DNA from 2 places in the Hahella sp. KA22 genome. Region 2 is predicted to be linked to the other one. Evidence: riboswitches for the same ligand, from Rfam matches in the RefSeq annotation. Region 2 holds a riboswitch; the other holds the start of a gene.
What was found. Region 2 has a riboswitch for cobalamin ahead of EUZ85_RS06540 (TonB-dependent siderophore receptor). Riboswitches for the same ligand answer to the same signal wherever they lie in the genome.
Positions count from the first base shown of each region.

Region 1 (7,789 bases), 1.4 Mb from region 2:
GGAGCGACGTTGGAGACGCCTTCCAGTCATGAGAGATTGTTATTTATTGTAATTCCGTCAGCCCGCGCCGCCCCACTGGTTGAACCAGACCAGCTCCTGTAAATCCTTGCGCTGGCTCCAGTTTTCCTGTTGCAGCATCGGCGCGTCATAAAATTTATCCACATGCCCCAGACACAGAATGGCGATCGGCTCGCTGCCCTCCGGACATTGCAGTAACGAGGCTAATTCAACGGGATCGAACAGCGACACCCAACCCATGCCAACCCCTTCACAGCGGGCCGCCAGCCAGAGGTTCTGGATCGCGCAGCTGGCGGACGCCAGATCCATATCCGGCATGGTGCGACGACCGAAAATATATTTTTCGCGGCGATCCGTGAGCATCACCACCAGCAATACCGGACACTCACGCACCCCCTCCACTTTCAGGCGCATAAACTCCTGGCCGCGTTCGCCTAGCGCCTCCGCCGTCAGCAGACGCTCTTTCTCCACCGTGGCGGCGATATCCCGGCGCAGACTGGGCTCGGTGATGCGAATAAAACGCCAGGGCTGCATGAAGCCCACGCTGGGCGCGTGATGGGCGGCTTGCAGAATACGCTGCAAAGTCGCTTCGTCCACCGGGTCCGGCAGGAAATGACGCATATCGCGTCGTTCGTAAATCGCGCGATACACCGCCTGTTTTTCTTCGGGTGAATAGCCGCTGTCCGTCATGAGTCGCCTTATCTGTCAGCGAGGGCGGCGGTCAGTCTCCCTGCGAGACCGGCGTCCTCCAAATCAAAAAGTCCAAACCGTAAATACGCCAGCTCCGCATTCACCCGCCAAAGGCGAATCAACACGCCCCGCTGCGCGCAACGTTCGAAAATCCGCTCAGCCTGCACTGTCGGCGTCAACACGGACACAAACAGCGGCGTGCGCCGGCAATCCTGCGCCCTCTTGAATACCGACTGCGCCAGAATAAGCGCCTGCAGGTCGCGGCTCACCAAGGAGAGCTTTTCTCGCATAGCGGTAATCCAAGCCTCATCGCGCAACGCCCGAGTCGCCACATATTGCGCGGCGCTGTTCACCGCCCAGGGACCAAGCCGGCGCTGCAATGCCGCCAGCCAGTGAGGCGCCGCCGCCACAAATCCCAATCGCACTCCCGGCCAACCGAAAAATTTGCCGAATGAGCGCAACACCACAATGTTTTCCGGCAGGGTCTCGCCCAGCAGGCTGGAATCTGTCTCCGCATCGGCGAAGGCTTCGTCCACCACCATCAATGCGCCCGTGGACTGCAGTCGCTGCGCCAACTCACGTAGCGCCGCCAATGGCGTCCTACGGGCGGCGGGGTTATTCGGATTAATCGCCACCAGGGCGCGCAAGTTTTCTGTCTGCGCCAGACGCGCCGCCGCTCCCGCCAGATCTCCTGCAGGGTAATGAATAATTTTGAAGCCTTGACGACGCCAGTGATGCTCATGTTCGCGATAGCCGACGTCCGGCAGCGCCGCCACACCTGGGGCGCAGCAGGCGGGCAGATGTTGAATCGCCCATTGCGTGCCGGGAATCGCCAGCAGGGAATCCGTCCCGTAATAAACGCTGGCGGCCTGTTGCAACGCCGGGTCGGCATAAGGCAGACGTCGAAACACCTCTGCCGGAATGCTGGTCAGCGGGTATGGAAAAGGGCTGACGCCGGTGGATAAATCCAGCCAGTCAGCGGCGGCAACGCCATACAGGCGGCTGTATTTATCCAGATCGCCGCCATGGACGGGAGCCGGCTCATCATCCTGAAGGTCCACGTGTCCGGCCCCGTTATCAAAGTCGCTCCCGTTCATTCAACCCGCTCCCCACAGCCATAGCACGCCCACTCCCAAAGCCACTGTCGCCGTCCACAACGCCAGAGAGCGATTGATCAGTCCACAGGCGCGCTCAATGGATTGCGCCGTGGCGGCGTCGCCGCAGCCCAGTGAAGGCCGATGCTGCAGACTGCCGTGATAGGTCGCCGCGCCGCCGAGCCGCACCCGCAGCGCGCCCGCGCCCGCCGCCATGACCGGCCCTGCATTGGGACTTTTCCATTGCGCGCCCTGAGCGCGCCAGCATCGCAGGGCGCTGTCCATGGCCCCGCAGCAGGCGTAACTGAAGGCGGTCAGACGGGCGGGAATCCAGTTGAGCACATCGTCAAGTCGCGCCGCCGCCCAGCCAAAACTTAAATAACGCGGGCTCTTATAGCCCCACATTGCATCCAGGGTATTGCTGAGGCGATACAACACCACGCCGGGAACGCCGGCGAGCAGAAACCAGAAGATGGCGGCGAAGATGGCGTCGTTGCCGTTTTCAAGAGCGGATTCCGTGGCGGCGGAGGCGATCTCCTCCTCCCCCAGTTCGGCGGTGTCGCGACTGACGATCATGGATAGACTGCGCCGCGCCGCCTCCGCGTCATGCCTGCGTAATGGCGCGGCGACCTGACGCACATGCTCCAGCAGACTGCGCCAACCGATGGCGAGATAAAGCACGAAGGCGGAAAAGATAATGTGTCCCCAGGTGGAAGACTCACTCCACGCGTTCGCCAGCCAGGCGAGCGCCGCCCAGGGCAGAATCGCGGCAGTCACCGCCGCCGCGCCAAGCGCGCGGGTTGCTGAGGAAGAGAAGTCGGCGATGCGAATCGCTCCCTCCACCCAACCGGCGTAACGCCCGAAACCAACCAAAGGATGCAGCCGGCGCGGTTCTCCCAACAGGGCGTCGAAAGTCAGGGCGAGGACAAGAATCAGCAATGTATCCATTGGTCAGTATGCGCCAGGCTCATGATGAGGCGGCCTATTCTCACCATGGTCCGCGCTCAATGCAACCCGCTAACTTGTTGACTTCCCCTGGGTTCAGCCAATAGCATATCCCGCTGACCAAGGTGCTCGACCACGAGATAATCGGGAAATCTGGTGCGCAATATGCTAATCCAGTGCTGCCCCCGCAACGGTAATCGAAAGTAATTTGCCAACGCCACTGTGTCGTCAGTTTTGACATGGGAAGGCGCAAATGTTGTGTCGAAAATGCTTCGACCTTTCGTAAGCCCGGAGACCGGCCTTGCTTTATCCACTGCAGTTCGTACGGGTAGGTGCGCAGATCATGCAAACTAAAAATCTCTCTCTTCCATTGCTGGCTTCCAATAACGCAGCGCTACAACTTATCGGCGCCATGTGCTTCGGCGGACTGATTCTGTTCGCAGTGGGCTTTCTGTCCATGGATGCGGCTCACAACGCCGCTCACGACACCCGGCACGCGTTTGCTTTCCCCTGTCACTAACAGTTACTGAATTCTGAGGCCCTGCCAGGGCCAGACGTTCGCCTGTCTAACTTGACGCCGCACCTCTTGTGCGGCGCTTGCGCGCATAGCGACGTCACACCGCATTGCATGAGGAAGAGACATGTTGATTCAGCGTATTATCCTGGCGTCGCTGCTGGTTGGCCTGTTGGCTGGCGGGCTGTTGAGCGCCGTACAACACTCCCAGGTCACCAGCATTATTCTGGAGGCGGAAACCTACGAAGGCGATGAAGCGCCAGAGCCCGTTGCCGTGGCGGAGCACCAGCACGCGGCGACGGGCGCCCATCACTCCCATGAGCACGATCACGGCGCGGCGGAATCTGGCGGCCATCACCATGGCGAAGACGCCTGGGCGCCAGAGGACGGTCTGGAGCGCACCCTGTACACCCTGCTTGCCAACGTGCTCGCCGGAATCGGCTTCAGTGCGCTCATGCTGGCCTGTATGACCGCCGCCAGACTCAGCGGCAAAGGCGGCGCAGGCTGGGGCGCGGGATTATTATGGGGACTGGCGGGCTATGGCGTTTTCTTTGTCGCTCCCGCCCTGGGACTGCCGCCGGAGATTCCCGGCATGCAGGCCGCCGCACTGGAAAATCGCCAGTTGTGGTGGATCGCCACCGCCCTGGTTACTGCGATCGGTTTCGCCTTGCTGGCGTTCGCACCGGCATGGAAAAAGCTGGGCGGACTGCCTCTGCTGATTATTCCGCATTTGGTCGGCGCGCCGCACGCCAATGCGCCGGAGTTCGCCGCCGCCAACCCACAGGCTCTGCAGGCGCTACAGATGCTGCATCATCAATTCATCACCGCCGCCACCCTGACCAACGCGCTGTTCTGGGTGATCGTCGGACTGGCCTGCGCCTGGTTCCTGCGCCGTTGGAGCAGCCAGGACGTCGCGCGGCAGGCGCGCTGAGTCAATGGACGTCGCCGCCCCGCCAGCTCTCGCCGCCTACCCATTCGCCGCGGTTGTCGGCCAGCAACCGCTAAAAACTGCGTTATTGCTCGCCGCCATCAATCCTCATCTGGGGGGCGTATTGATCAGCGGTCCGCGCGGCTCCGCCAAGTCGACGCTGGCGCGGGGACTGGCGGATTTATTGCCGGAGGCGGCGGACAAGTTCGTCACCCTGCCCCTGGGCGCGTCTGAAGAACGCCTGATCGGCAGCATTGACCTGCAACAGGCCATGGGCGAGCGACGCGTGCAGTTTAATCCCGGCCTGTTGGCCAAAGCTCACGGCGGCGTGCTTTATATCGATGAAGTCAATCTGCTGCCCGACCCCTTGGTGGACGCCCTGCTTGATACGGCGGCCTCGGGCGTGAACTTTGTCGAACGGGACGGCCTCAGTCACAGCCATCCGGCGCAGTTTATTCTGATCGGCACCATGAACCCGGATGAAGGCGAACTGCGACCGCAGTTACAGGACCGTTTCGGTCTCGCCGTCACTCTGGATGAAACCTACGACGTTGAACAGCGCATGGCTATCGTGGAGCGACGTCTGGCCTTCGAACAGGACCGCGAGGCCTATCTGGCGCAATGGCGCGACGCTCAGCAAGATCTGCAAACCCGCATCGCCGCCGCCCGCGGGCGCCTGTCACAGGTTCTCTGCCCTTCAGATATACAACGGGATATCGCCAGCCAATGCCTCGCCGCTGGCGTAGAAGGCGTGCGCGCGGATATTTGCTGGCGCCGCGCCGCCATCGCCCATGCCGCCTGGAGCGGACGCGACGAGGTCAGCGTGGAAGACGTGGCGGCGACCCGGTCGTTCGCGCTTAGCCATCGCGCCAATCACCAGGATACGCCGCCGTCTTCTGGCGGTTCGCCCCCCTCACAAGGCGGCGGGAATACAGGCGGCTCTGGGGGATCGTCGTCTTCGTCCTCTGGAACCTCCGGTGACTGGGGGGGCATGCCGCCGCAACTGATGGCGGCGGACAAGCCGGTGACGCCACAACTGCCCGAGATCCCAACGCCAGGTTCTCCGTCCTCTCGTCGCGACACACAGCGCAGCGGCGCGGAACAACGACAAGGCGCCGCCCCGGGTCGCGCGCAACTCAACCGGCAGGCGCCGTCCTCACGTCCGGACTGGTTCGCCACGCTCGTCCATCCCGACAACCGGGGCGACGGGTTGCGCGAAATACGTTATCAGCCCCGTCGCCAGGGTCGCGACACACTGAACTGCGTCTTGCTGGACACCTCCGCCTCCACTCTGAGCCAACGCGCGCTGGCGCAGGCGAAAGGGGTGATTCTGGGACTGGCGCGGCAAGCCTACCTGGCGCGGGAGAAACTGGCCGTACTGGCGTTTGGCGCGCAGCGCACGGAGTGGATCATCCCCTGCCGACGCGCCCCCAAAGATATCACCGCCCTGCTCAATGAACTTCCCGCTGGCGGCGGTACGCCGCTGCGACAGGCGCTGCTGCATGCGCGTCAGCTACTGGCGCGACAGACCCGCGCCAACCCGCATCTGACCTGCCGTACGTTGCTGCTGACTGACGGGCGCAGCCGCGATCCGCTGGACGACCTGACTTGGGATTCGCCCCTGTGGGTGGTGGATACCGAGCAGGCCGCCGTCAAACTCAATCGCTGCCGACAACTGGCGCAACGCCTCGGAGCCGCCTACGCCCCGCTGGCCGCTGTGCGCGCCGCCCTGGAACACTAACGCCTCGGAGATACGAATGATGCTGGACGAAAACGAAAAACACCGCCGTCGCATGGCCAACAAGAAGCGCATCATTGACGAGCGCATTGCGCAAGCCCAGGAAGAGCGCGGCGTGCTTATCCTGCTCAAGGGCAATGGCAAAGGCAAAAGCAGTTCCGCCTTCGGCACCATGGCGCGCTCCCTCGGTCACGGCCACCGTTGCGCGGTGATTCAATTTATCAAAGGCAGAGACGCCACCGGCGAATTTCTGTTTTTCAAAGATCATCCCCGTGTGGACTTTCACGTCATGGGCCACGGCTTCACCTGGGAAACCCAGGATCGCGAGCAGGACATCGCCGCCGCCCGTCAGGCCTGGGCCTTGGCGGAGCAACTGCTGACGGACGGCAGCTATGATTTTCTACTGTTCGACGAATTGAGCTACATGGTCAAGTACGGCTATCTGCCGGTGGAGCCCTTGGTAAAGGCGCTTCAAAACCGCCCACAGCATCAAAACGTGATGATCACCGGGCGCACCATGGCGACGGAGTTGCAGGACATCGCCGACACCATCAGTCAGGTGCAGGATGAAAAGCATGCGTTCCGTCTGGGCGTGAAGGCGCAAGCAGGAATCGAATATTAGCTATGAGTGAAGATTGATGGAGAAAGCGCACTGATGCAGGCCCGTTGTCCCACTCTGTTTATTTCCGCCATGGCTTCCGGCCAGGGTAAAACCACCGTCACCGCCGCCCTGGCGCGTTATCATCGCAACCAGGGTCGCAAAGTGCGTGTCTTCAAGACCGGTCCGGACTACCTCGATCCGCAGATTTTGCAGATCGCTTCCGGCGCGCCGGTGGAACCATTGGACCTGTGGATGGCGGGTGAGGAATATTGTCGCGACCAGCTCTATCGCGCCGCCCGCGAAGCGGACCTGATCCTGATCGAAGGCGCTATGGGTTTGCTGGACGGCGAGCCCAGCAGCGCGGATCTCGCCGCCCGCTTCAATCTCCCCGTCGCCGTCGTGATCAACGCCAAAGGTATGGCGCAGACCACCGCCGCAGTGGCCTATGGACTCGCCAATTACCGACGCGATTTTCAGTGCGTGGGCATTATCGCCAACGCCCTCGGCAGCGAGCGTCACCTGTCGCTTATCGCTGAGAGCCTGCCCTCGCAGGTTCCTTTGTTGGCCGGAATATTTCGCGATGACGCCATCGCCCTGCCGGAGCGGCATCTGGGTCTGGTGCAACCTTATGAACAGCAAGGGCTGGAGCAGCGCCTGGATCAGGCCGCCGCCGCCATCGCCCACACTCCGCTGGCCAATTTGCCCGCCGCCGCCAGGTTCAAACCCGCGCTGCGACCCGCTGTCAGACCCATGCTCGCAGGAGTGCGCATCGCCGTCGCCCGCGATGCGGCGTTCAGTTTTATCTACGCCGCCAACCTGCGTCTGTTGCAGGAGATGGGCGCGGAGGTTCTGTTCTTCTCTCCCCTTGAGGACAGCGAGCCGCCGCCTGCGGATGCGCTGTGGCTGCCCGGCGGCTATCCGGAACTCCATGCCGAGCGCCTGTCCGCCAATCAGGCTATGAAAGCGGCGTTGAAACGTTTTTATATGGACGGTCGTCCGATGCTCGCGGAATGCGGCGGCATGCTGTATGCGCAGGAAACGCTCACCGATCAGCAGGATCGAATTTTCGCCATGGCCGGACTGATTCCCGGCGCGGGGGAGATGCGCGCCAAACGCGGTTGCCAGGGCATGCAGACGGCGCCGCTGCCGGAAGGCGACGTGCGCGCTCACGCCCATCATCACTCCCGCAGCCATGGAACCCGGCCGCCCATCGCCTATGGCCGCCGTCAGCGTCATCCCGCTCCCGGCGAGATCATCGTGC
Region 1 is NZ_CP035490.1:11,788-19,576, forward strand. It holds gene bluB (5,6-dimethylbenzimidazole synthase) at 58-708, opposite strand; gene cobD (threonine-phosphate decarboxylase CobD) at 717-1,805, opposite strand; gene cbiB (adenosylcobinamide-phosphate synthase CbiB) at 1,806-2,750, opposite strand; cobalamin riboswitch at 2,854-3,066, shown strand; gene EUZ85_RS00070 (CbtB domain-containing protein) at 3,091-3,267, shown strand; gene EUZ85_RS00075 (CbtA family protein) at 3,389-4,192, shown strand; gene EUZ85_RS00080 (ATP-binding protein) at 4,197-5,930, shown strand; gene cobO (cob(I)yrinic acid a,c-diamide adenosyltransferase) at 5,950-6,549, shown strand; gene EUZ85_RS00090 (cobyrinate a,c-diamide synthase) at 6,583-7,789, shown strand, end outside.
Region 1: linked by a shared signal. The riboswitch ahead of EUZ85_RS00070 (CbtB domain-containing protein) and the one ahead of EUZ85_RS06540 (TonB-dependent siderophore receptor) in region 2 are both predicted to bind cobalamin.

Region 2 (7,789 bases):
GCGAGGGTGTCCATCTTTTGCGTACAACGCCAGTAGCGATACTGACAGTGCGTGTTGTGCAGCAATACCGGGGCGTCGAACGGAGATTTGGTCTCGATATTCAGCCTGTTGAGATCAAAAGCCCGGGGGCGCAGCGGCCCTTCCCAGCTATCCCAATCGGTAGGCGGACGCTTGTGGTGGAAGTGGGCGGTAGGCCCGAAGAAACCGCTGCGTCCTGCTTCTCTTTCATAGATGGCTTCGCTGGGCAGGTCTGCGTGAGCCTGTCTGGAAACAAGCCCTTCTTTATGCGGAAAAGAAATCCACTTACGCATGTTCCTTCTCTCCGGCGTTGGGTGACAACAGACCACGGCGAATCTGGTCTTCCTCGATGGATTCAAACAGCGCCTGGAAGTTACCCTCGCCGAATCCTTCATTGCCTTTGCGTTGGATGATTTCGAAGAAAATCGGGCCGATAACGGTGCTGGTGAAAATTTGCAGCAGCAGACCGTCATTATCGTGAGGCGCGCCGTCAATCAGAATGCGCAGATCTTTCAGGTTATCGACATTTTCATCATGGCCGGGGACGCGGGTGTCGATTTTTTCGTAGTAGGTATCAGGGGTGTCCATGAACACCACGCCAGCTTCGCGCATATCGCGTACTGTCTTGTAGATATCCTCGGTAGACAGTGCAATGTGCTGGATGCCTTCGCCTTTGTACTCCTGCAGATATTCTTCGATCTGAGACTTGTCGTCGGCTGACTCGTTGATCGGAATGCGGATCTTGCAGCAGGGGGAGGTCATGGCGCGGCTGTGCAGGCCGGTCAGCTTGCCTTCGATGTCGAAATAGCGAATCTCGCGGAAGTTGCCGATGCGCTCGTAAAAGCCGGCCCAGGTGTCCATGTTGCCGCGGAAGACGTTGTGAGTCAGGTGGTCCAGAGTGGTCAGGCCCAGGCCTTTCGGGTGTTTATCCACGCCAGGGAAATACTCGAAATCAATGTCGTAAATGCTGTCTTCGCCATATTTATCAACAAAATAAAGCACGCTGTCGCCGATACCATACACCGCAGGGATGCGGACTTCTTCGCCTTGAACATCGCCCTGGTCAAAGGGCTTGGCGCCTTGGGATACGGCGTATTCGAATGCCTTCTGTGCGTCTTTGACGCGGAACGCCATAGCGCAAGCGCAGGGACCATGATCCATGCTGAACTTGTGGAAGTAGCTGGGGACGTTTTCGTTGACCAGGAAGTTGATATCGCCCTGACGATACAGGGTGATGGCTTTACGTTTGTGTCTGGCGATGGCGGTGAAGCCCAGCGTTTCGAAAAGAGGTTTCAGGCTTTCTGCGCCTGCTTTGTCTGGAGCTCCAAATTCAACGAATTCGAAACCATCAGTGCCAAGTGGGTTTGTATATACATTACTCATGATACAGTCCTTCTGTATTAACAATTAAAAAACGCGTAATGGAAATGTCGTCAGCCGGGGCAAAGCCCGGCCTAGCTCCATTGGGCGCGTATTTCTGCGGCTATCAGTAGCTTCAATGCGAGTAATGCAAAATCGTTCATAACCTGAGTGGATTTAACCTGTTTCGTCTTTACGTCGTCGCCGTTCCTGCGCTTCAGGCGCCGGCGGCTAACTTCTCCGGATTGGTTTGTTGTTTGGGTGGAAAAGTCGGGGCGAACAGCCCAAGTTCTTTGGCTTGGCGCACTTTATCCATAATGTCGCAGTGGGCGACTTCGTAAAGCTGTTTAAGGCCATCCAGCACATAGTAAATAGGTTGCATGATATCGATGCGGTAAGGCGTTCTTAGCACATCCACGATATCGAAGGGACGGCGTTCCGGTGTATCGGAGAAGCAATATTGCGTCTCGCCAATAGAGGACAGAATGCCGCCGCCGTAAATTCGTTGCCCTTGAGCGGAGTCCATCAGTCCGAATTCGACGGTGAACCAGTACAGCCGCGCCAGGAAGATGCGGTCTTCCTTGGAGGCCGAGTAGCCCAGTTTGCCGTACATTTGCGTGAATTCTGCGAAGTAGGGATTGGTCAACATAGCGCAGTGACCGAATATTTCATGAAATATGTCCGGCTCTTGCAAATAGTCCATCTCATCCGGCGTGCGGATAAAGGTGGCGCAGGGAAATTTCTTATTTGAGAGCAGGTCGAAGAAGGTATCGAAGGGAATCAATGCGGGCACTTGCGCCACTTCCCAACCGGTTTCACGGCGTAATACGGAGGAAACTTCCTCTAGTTGGGGGATACGGTCTTCGGGTAAATCCAGTAACTTCAGTCCATGAAGATATTCGTCGCAGGCCACATTACGTATGACCTTGTATTGTCGTGTGATCAGCTCACGCCAGACGGCGTGCTCCGAATCGGGGTAGGCGATAAAGCCGGATGCGTCAGGCTCTCTCGCAACATACTTTGTACCTTTGCCCATTTTCTCACCTCGTGACGTGTCAGGAAGGGTGTATTCCATGGCACTCTTATTATTCTACCGGCTTGTGGCCGGCTTAATCTGGCGGCCGTCAGTTGGGTTGGACGGCGCGAGGTCGGAATTTTTTCCGGCCGGGCCTTCCTCTGATTAAATGACAATCCGCAGAATTTGTCTATACATTGCTAATAACGGCTGGCGATTAGCGAGGGAGATTTAATGACAATTCTTTATCGTAGACGCCTTAGTCCGAGAAGGCGCGCCACAGTTTGGCGAACTCTCCAGAAAATTCCCTGACGAGGCCGGGGTGGTCGGTCACTACGATGTTTTCCTGGTTATAAGTACTGGCGCTGCGAGTCCAGTTAAAACTGCCGTGAATCAGGACGCCATCGTCGATAAGGGCGAATTTATGGTGCATATGGTGGGGTTCATCGTCCATCTTCACCAAAATGCCAGCCTCTTTGAAACGATCGATGTCGCTGCCAAGATCAAAGGACTTGTCATTGTCCGTGATGATGCGGATTTTTAGCCCCCTTTTATGGGCGTTAATAATTTCATCCGCGATTCTGTCATCGGAAATGGTAAAAACGCAGATCTGCAGACTGCTTTGAGCATTGCGTATGCGTTCTATGATGGCGCGACGACACTCCTCTCCTGGGCTGAAATAAGCTCTGGTTAAATTGCTATCCTCCTCGCCTGAGTCCAAAGCCTTGATCACCCGCTCCAGCCATTTCAGCGCCCTGAGCGCGCCATCGCCTCCATTGACGATCAATGGACGGGTCAACTCAAAGGCGCGATTACGCATAAAGCGCACTTGATCCGGCTGTAAAGTCTCAAGCATCGCCAGCAACGCCTGTTTCTCAGCATTATCGAACCTCTCATCCGTAAGGGTTTGTTGGAGGAAGAAAGTCAGTTGGTCCAGTTGCATTGTGTTTTCCACTTTGTACTAATGATAATGGGTTTTATTTATTAGAACTTTTAATGTGATACTTGTTTGTTGTTGCACATTTGAGGAAAAATAGTAAATTTTAATGCAAGTACTTTTACTTTGCTAATTTGTTAAGAGAGTCTGCCAATGAGTCAAGCTAAGGTAACTAAAAGTCACATTAACCGCAATGCGCAACAAATTCATATCATGTCTATCGATATGTTTTTGGAGATCGCAAAGAATATGCGTGAAGATATTGACTTGAGTGTTTTGAAAACAGGAGCTGGACTTGTTTCACCTACTCAAGATTTGACTCTTGTAGGAAAGATTGCAGCAGAAATTGGGCTGGCTGGGCGATTTGTTACTAGGATGGTTGAAGATAAGGCATATATTGTAATAAAAGGCTACTCTGGACTCCGAAAATCATTGACGGGTACGAGATACTTGGCGTCTAACCCTAAGGTGGTTGATATGGCTATTGGTCAGTTAGGTGTTAATAGTAATTTAATAAAAGGCGCGAGGCTTACTATCTATCTAACTGTTCCTTTGACCGTCCTTCAATTTATTTTAAGCGATGAAAAGTCGTTATCTGTGTTAATTGGCACTCTGGCTACTGACATTGTTAAAGTCGGAGTTGCTGCTACGGTTGGCTCTGCTGCCGCATATGTTGTAGGCGCTTTCACCACTGTCGCTGTAGGCCCTTTGTTGGCTGCAGTTTTTCTTGGAGTTGCGACAAGTTTTTTACTTGAGGAGCTTGATCAAAAATATGGAGTTACTTCCGCTCTTATAGAGAGCTTGAATTCTTTGCATAATAAAACTATTGGTGAAGCGGCTCGTCAAGTCACTATATTTGAAAGTAACTTTATTGAGAGAGCGCTTATGAAAGCTACGAGTAGGTATTAATGATAGCTATGAGGAAAATTGTAATATGCGTAGCTATGTTGGTTTTAAATGTTGCTGCGTTGGCATTTGCAGCTAGATTTTTAGATGTCATTTATTTTGCTCAGCAGGAGGCGGCAAGTGGAGCTAATGTAATTGAGTTTCACGGTGGTGTGCGTTATTTGTTGCTGCCTCTAATAATACCTCTGATTACGGTTGTGGCAATAATTGAGCGACTAATAAAATCGAACTTCTTTAAAAGAATCCAAGGTGGAATATTAATCGCCGGAGGATTCCTTTTGCTTTTCTCGGGGTGGTGGGTTGAGAGATCTTCGACGTATTATATAGAAAACCTGGGCTACCAAGTATGTGGCGAAACCTATTCGGGGATATGGCTCACGGTTACTTTATACGCTGACAGTGTAGAAAATTGCGCCAGTGGCAAAGTTGAGGGTAGCTAAGCTTTTGAAGCAATTTAACCAGTCAGAATTGTGGATAGTTGCTCTCAATTGAAAATTTTCGCCCTCAATCTCCAAACTGACTGCCTCTGCCTTGTATACTTCTCGATTAAAGATGAACTTGTGAAATGACATTCAGGATTTCCTATGGCGATTAAACGCGTATCTTCTTGGCTATTGGTGGTGGGGTTGAGCTTGGGTGCTTTAGCCGGTTGCTCTCCCGAGGTGGGGAGCAAGGACTGGTGTGAGGATATGGCGACCAAGCCGAAGGGTGACTGGACGGCGAATGAGGCGACGGATTACGCCAAACATTGCCTGTTCCGCTCCGACAGTTAAGCGAGCAGACTCATCTCCTAACTTATTGGGAATAGGGGGAGGCTACATTTGGATAGTTTTCAACAGGTTGCCGCGACCCTGGCGCTTGTGGTTTGGGTGAGGCGCTTTGTGCGCCTTGACTTTACAGGGGCGGCCATTTAGCTTACGCCCCCATTGCATCAGGTGTCCTGAGAACATTCGTTCAAGGGATGAAACGGGAAGTCGGTTTAAGTCCGACGCTGCCCCCGCAACGGTAAATGAGTCAAACGACAACCCCCTGTCACTGCGGATTCGCGGGAAGACGTTGTCGCCGGTTACACCACTCATGAGCCCGGAGACCGGCCTGACGCCTGCTTATCGCGTGGCATAGCGGAGGGCTTTGCCGGGATTCGTCTGACTCGACTCCTTTCCCTCTTTGCTTGTATCCGCTGCGCAACAATTGCATTCACTGGCGCTACTCTTTCGGAACATTATGAGGCTTGTACCCCTTTTGCTTTTAGTTGGCTCACAACTGACCGGCGTTCGCGCGGAAGAGTTGGCGCCTGTTGTCGTCGAAGCCAAAGCTCCATCTGCGGATGAAATTGACGCGGAGTATCAAACTGGCTTTGTTAAGGTGATCAAGCGCGAGCAATTTGACTCGAAAGTCGCCACCGTCGCAGACGTGCTGAAGAATGAAACCGGCGTGCAAGTGCGTCAGAGCGGCGGGCTGGGATCATACTCCGCTGTTTATCTTCGTGGCTCCACCAGTAAGCAGGTGAACGTTTATCTAGATGGAGTATTGTTAAACGATGCGACTGGCGGCTCGGTGGACTTGAGCCAGATATTGCTGAGCGGCATTGAGCAGATTGAAATTTATAAAGGCGCAACGCCGATTCAGCTGGGCTACTCTGGCGTCGGCGGCGCGATCAATATCAAATCTCTTCGTTTCAGCAAACCCCTCAGACAATTAAGTCTTGGGTATGGCTCATTCAACAGTCGTAAAGGGGCGCTTACATTCGCCGATAGCGTTGGCGAAACCAACTACCTGGCGTCCCTTGATTATCTCGGCAGTGATAACGACTTCGAGATGCTGAACAACAACCAGACCGAATTTAATCCCTACGATGATCGTGTGGAACGTCGTCGCAATGCGGATTTCAGTCAGTTCAATGGCATGCTGACGGCGGAACGCAGCCTGTCGGATAGCACGGATTTGCAACTGATGGCGCAACATTTCAATAAAGATCAGCATCTGCCTGACATCGCTAATCTGGAGAGCACGCGAACCAGTCTGGATACGGACTTCACTCGTCTGCAGAGCAAACTGAGCTTTGCCCGAAATACACAGGAAAATTATTCGGGGCGCATTTTCTTGTCCACACAAGAAGAGCGTTATGACGACAGTCAAAGCCGCATTGGCCTGGGCGTGCAGAAAACTCGGGCTGACACGGATGTGGTCGGCGCCGAGTTATATGGCTCCTATTCAATCGGTCTGCATCTGCTCTCCGCTACCTTGGAGGCGCGCCGGGAAACTTATCAGGAAGAGGACCTGACCGGGCGCAGGCAAAAGCAGGAGTTCGAGCGTTTTACCTACTTGCTGGGTGTGCAAGACGAGTGGGCGGATGCTGAAGATATCTGGTTGGTGCGCCTGAGCGCGCGCCAATACTTTCTTGAAGATGAGACTCCCGCTGCATCCATGAGCGGGCGCACGGAGGTGGCTTCCGATTCCGCTCAATATCATTCATTGCAGGCTGGCGTTCGTTACCGCCTGACAGATTGGCTGTCGCTCAAGTCCAATGCATCCCGGGATGTGAGGTTCCCTCAGTTAGCGGAGAAGTTCGGCGATAGAGGATTCTTCATTGGTAATAGTGAGTTGCACCCGGAAACAGCGTTGAATGGTGACATCGGATTTGAAGTGGGCGTAGATAGTTTTAGTGTATCTGCGGCCTATTTCTATCGGGATTTAAAAGATGCTATCGTCCCCTCTTATGACTCAAGGGGAGTCGGCCGCTTTGAGAATGTCGGCAAAGCAAGGGTTAGCGGAGTGGAAGTGGACGCCATGTATCGACCTGTTCCCGCCTGGACGTTTATCGCCAGAAGCACCGCCCAGGACACAGAAAACCTGTCAGACGCCCGTGACCTGCACGGTAAACAACTGGCGGGCGCCTACACCTATTCCCACTTTTTATCCGCCGCCTGGAGTATCGGGCGCATCACCACCTCCGTCGAGTATCGTCATGAATCCGGGGCTTATTACGACAGCGCTCAGGAAACGGAAGTGGAAGATCAAAACATTGTCGATGTGGTGGGGCGCTGGTCCGATGGCGAGACTACCGTTGAAGTCAGCGCAAACAATGTGACCGATGAAGTCGTTGAAGCTTTTAACGGTTACCCTTCTCCTGGGCGACACTATTTTGTGTCTTTACAGCATTTATTTTAGTTTCCTGTTTAATAACTAAGAGGACGCGGGCATGCAGCAGAGTATAGCAACAACGTTGAAATGGACGGGTTTAACCCTGGCGTTTGCGACGATGGCGGGTTGTGGCGGCGGAGACAGCGGTAATGGAGGAACGACGCCTGGTTCGGATTGGGTCGCGGTTATCGCCGGTGTGGCGAATGACTATTCATCAAGTGAAGTCTCGATTGCATCTGCTAAAGCGCCATACGATGTTGTAGAAGGGTATGCCAGCTCCAACAAGTCAGATATGTCTGTGGCGGCCTATGGAGACAGTTTTTATCGTATTGGTAGGCGTAGCCAGGATAATATCTCCAAGTATAACTATGACAGCCCAGGCGTGTCTGACTGGCAGTTCACCACCAATG
Region 2 is NZ_CP035490.1:1,452,684-1,460,472, forward strand. It holds gene EUZ85_RS06505 (homogentisate 1,2-dioxygenase) at 1-311, opposite strand, end outside; gene hppD (4-hydroxyphenylpyruvate dioxygenase) at 304-1,401, opposite strand; gene phhA (phenylalanine 4-monooxygenase) at 1,595-2,413, opposite strand; gene EUZ85_RS06520 (phospholipase D-like domain-containing protein) at 2,652-3,335, opposite strand; gene EUZ85_RS06525 (hypothetical protein) at 3,483-4,238, shown strand; gene EUZ85_RS06530 (hypothetical protein) at 4,274-4,675, shown strand; gene EUZ85_RS06535 (DUF3012 domain-containing protein) at 4,820-5,008, shown strand; cobalamin riboswitch at 5,152-5,349, shown strand; gene EUZ85_RS06540 (TonB-dependent siderophore receptor) at 5,460-7,406, shown strand; gene EUZ85_RS06545 (hypothetical protein) at 7,438-7,789, shown strand, end outside.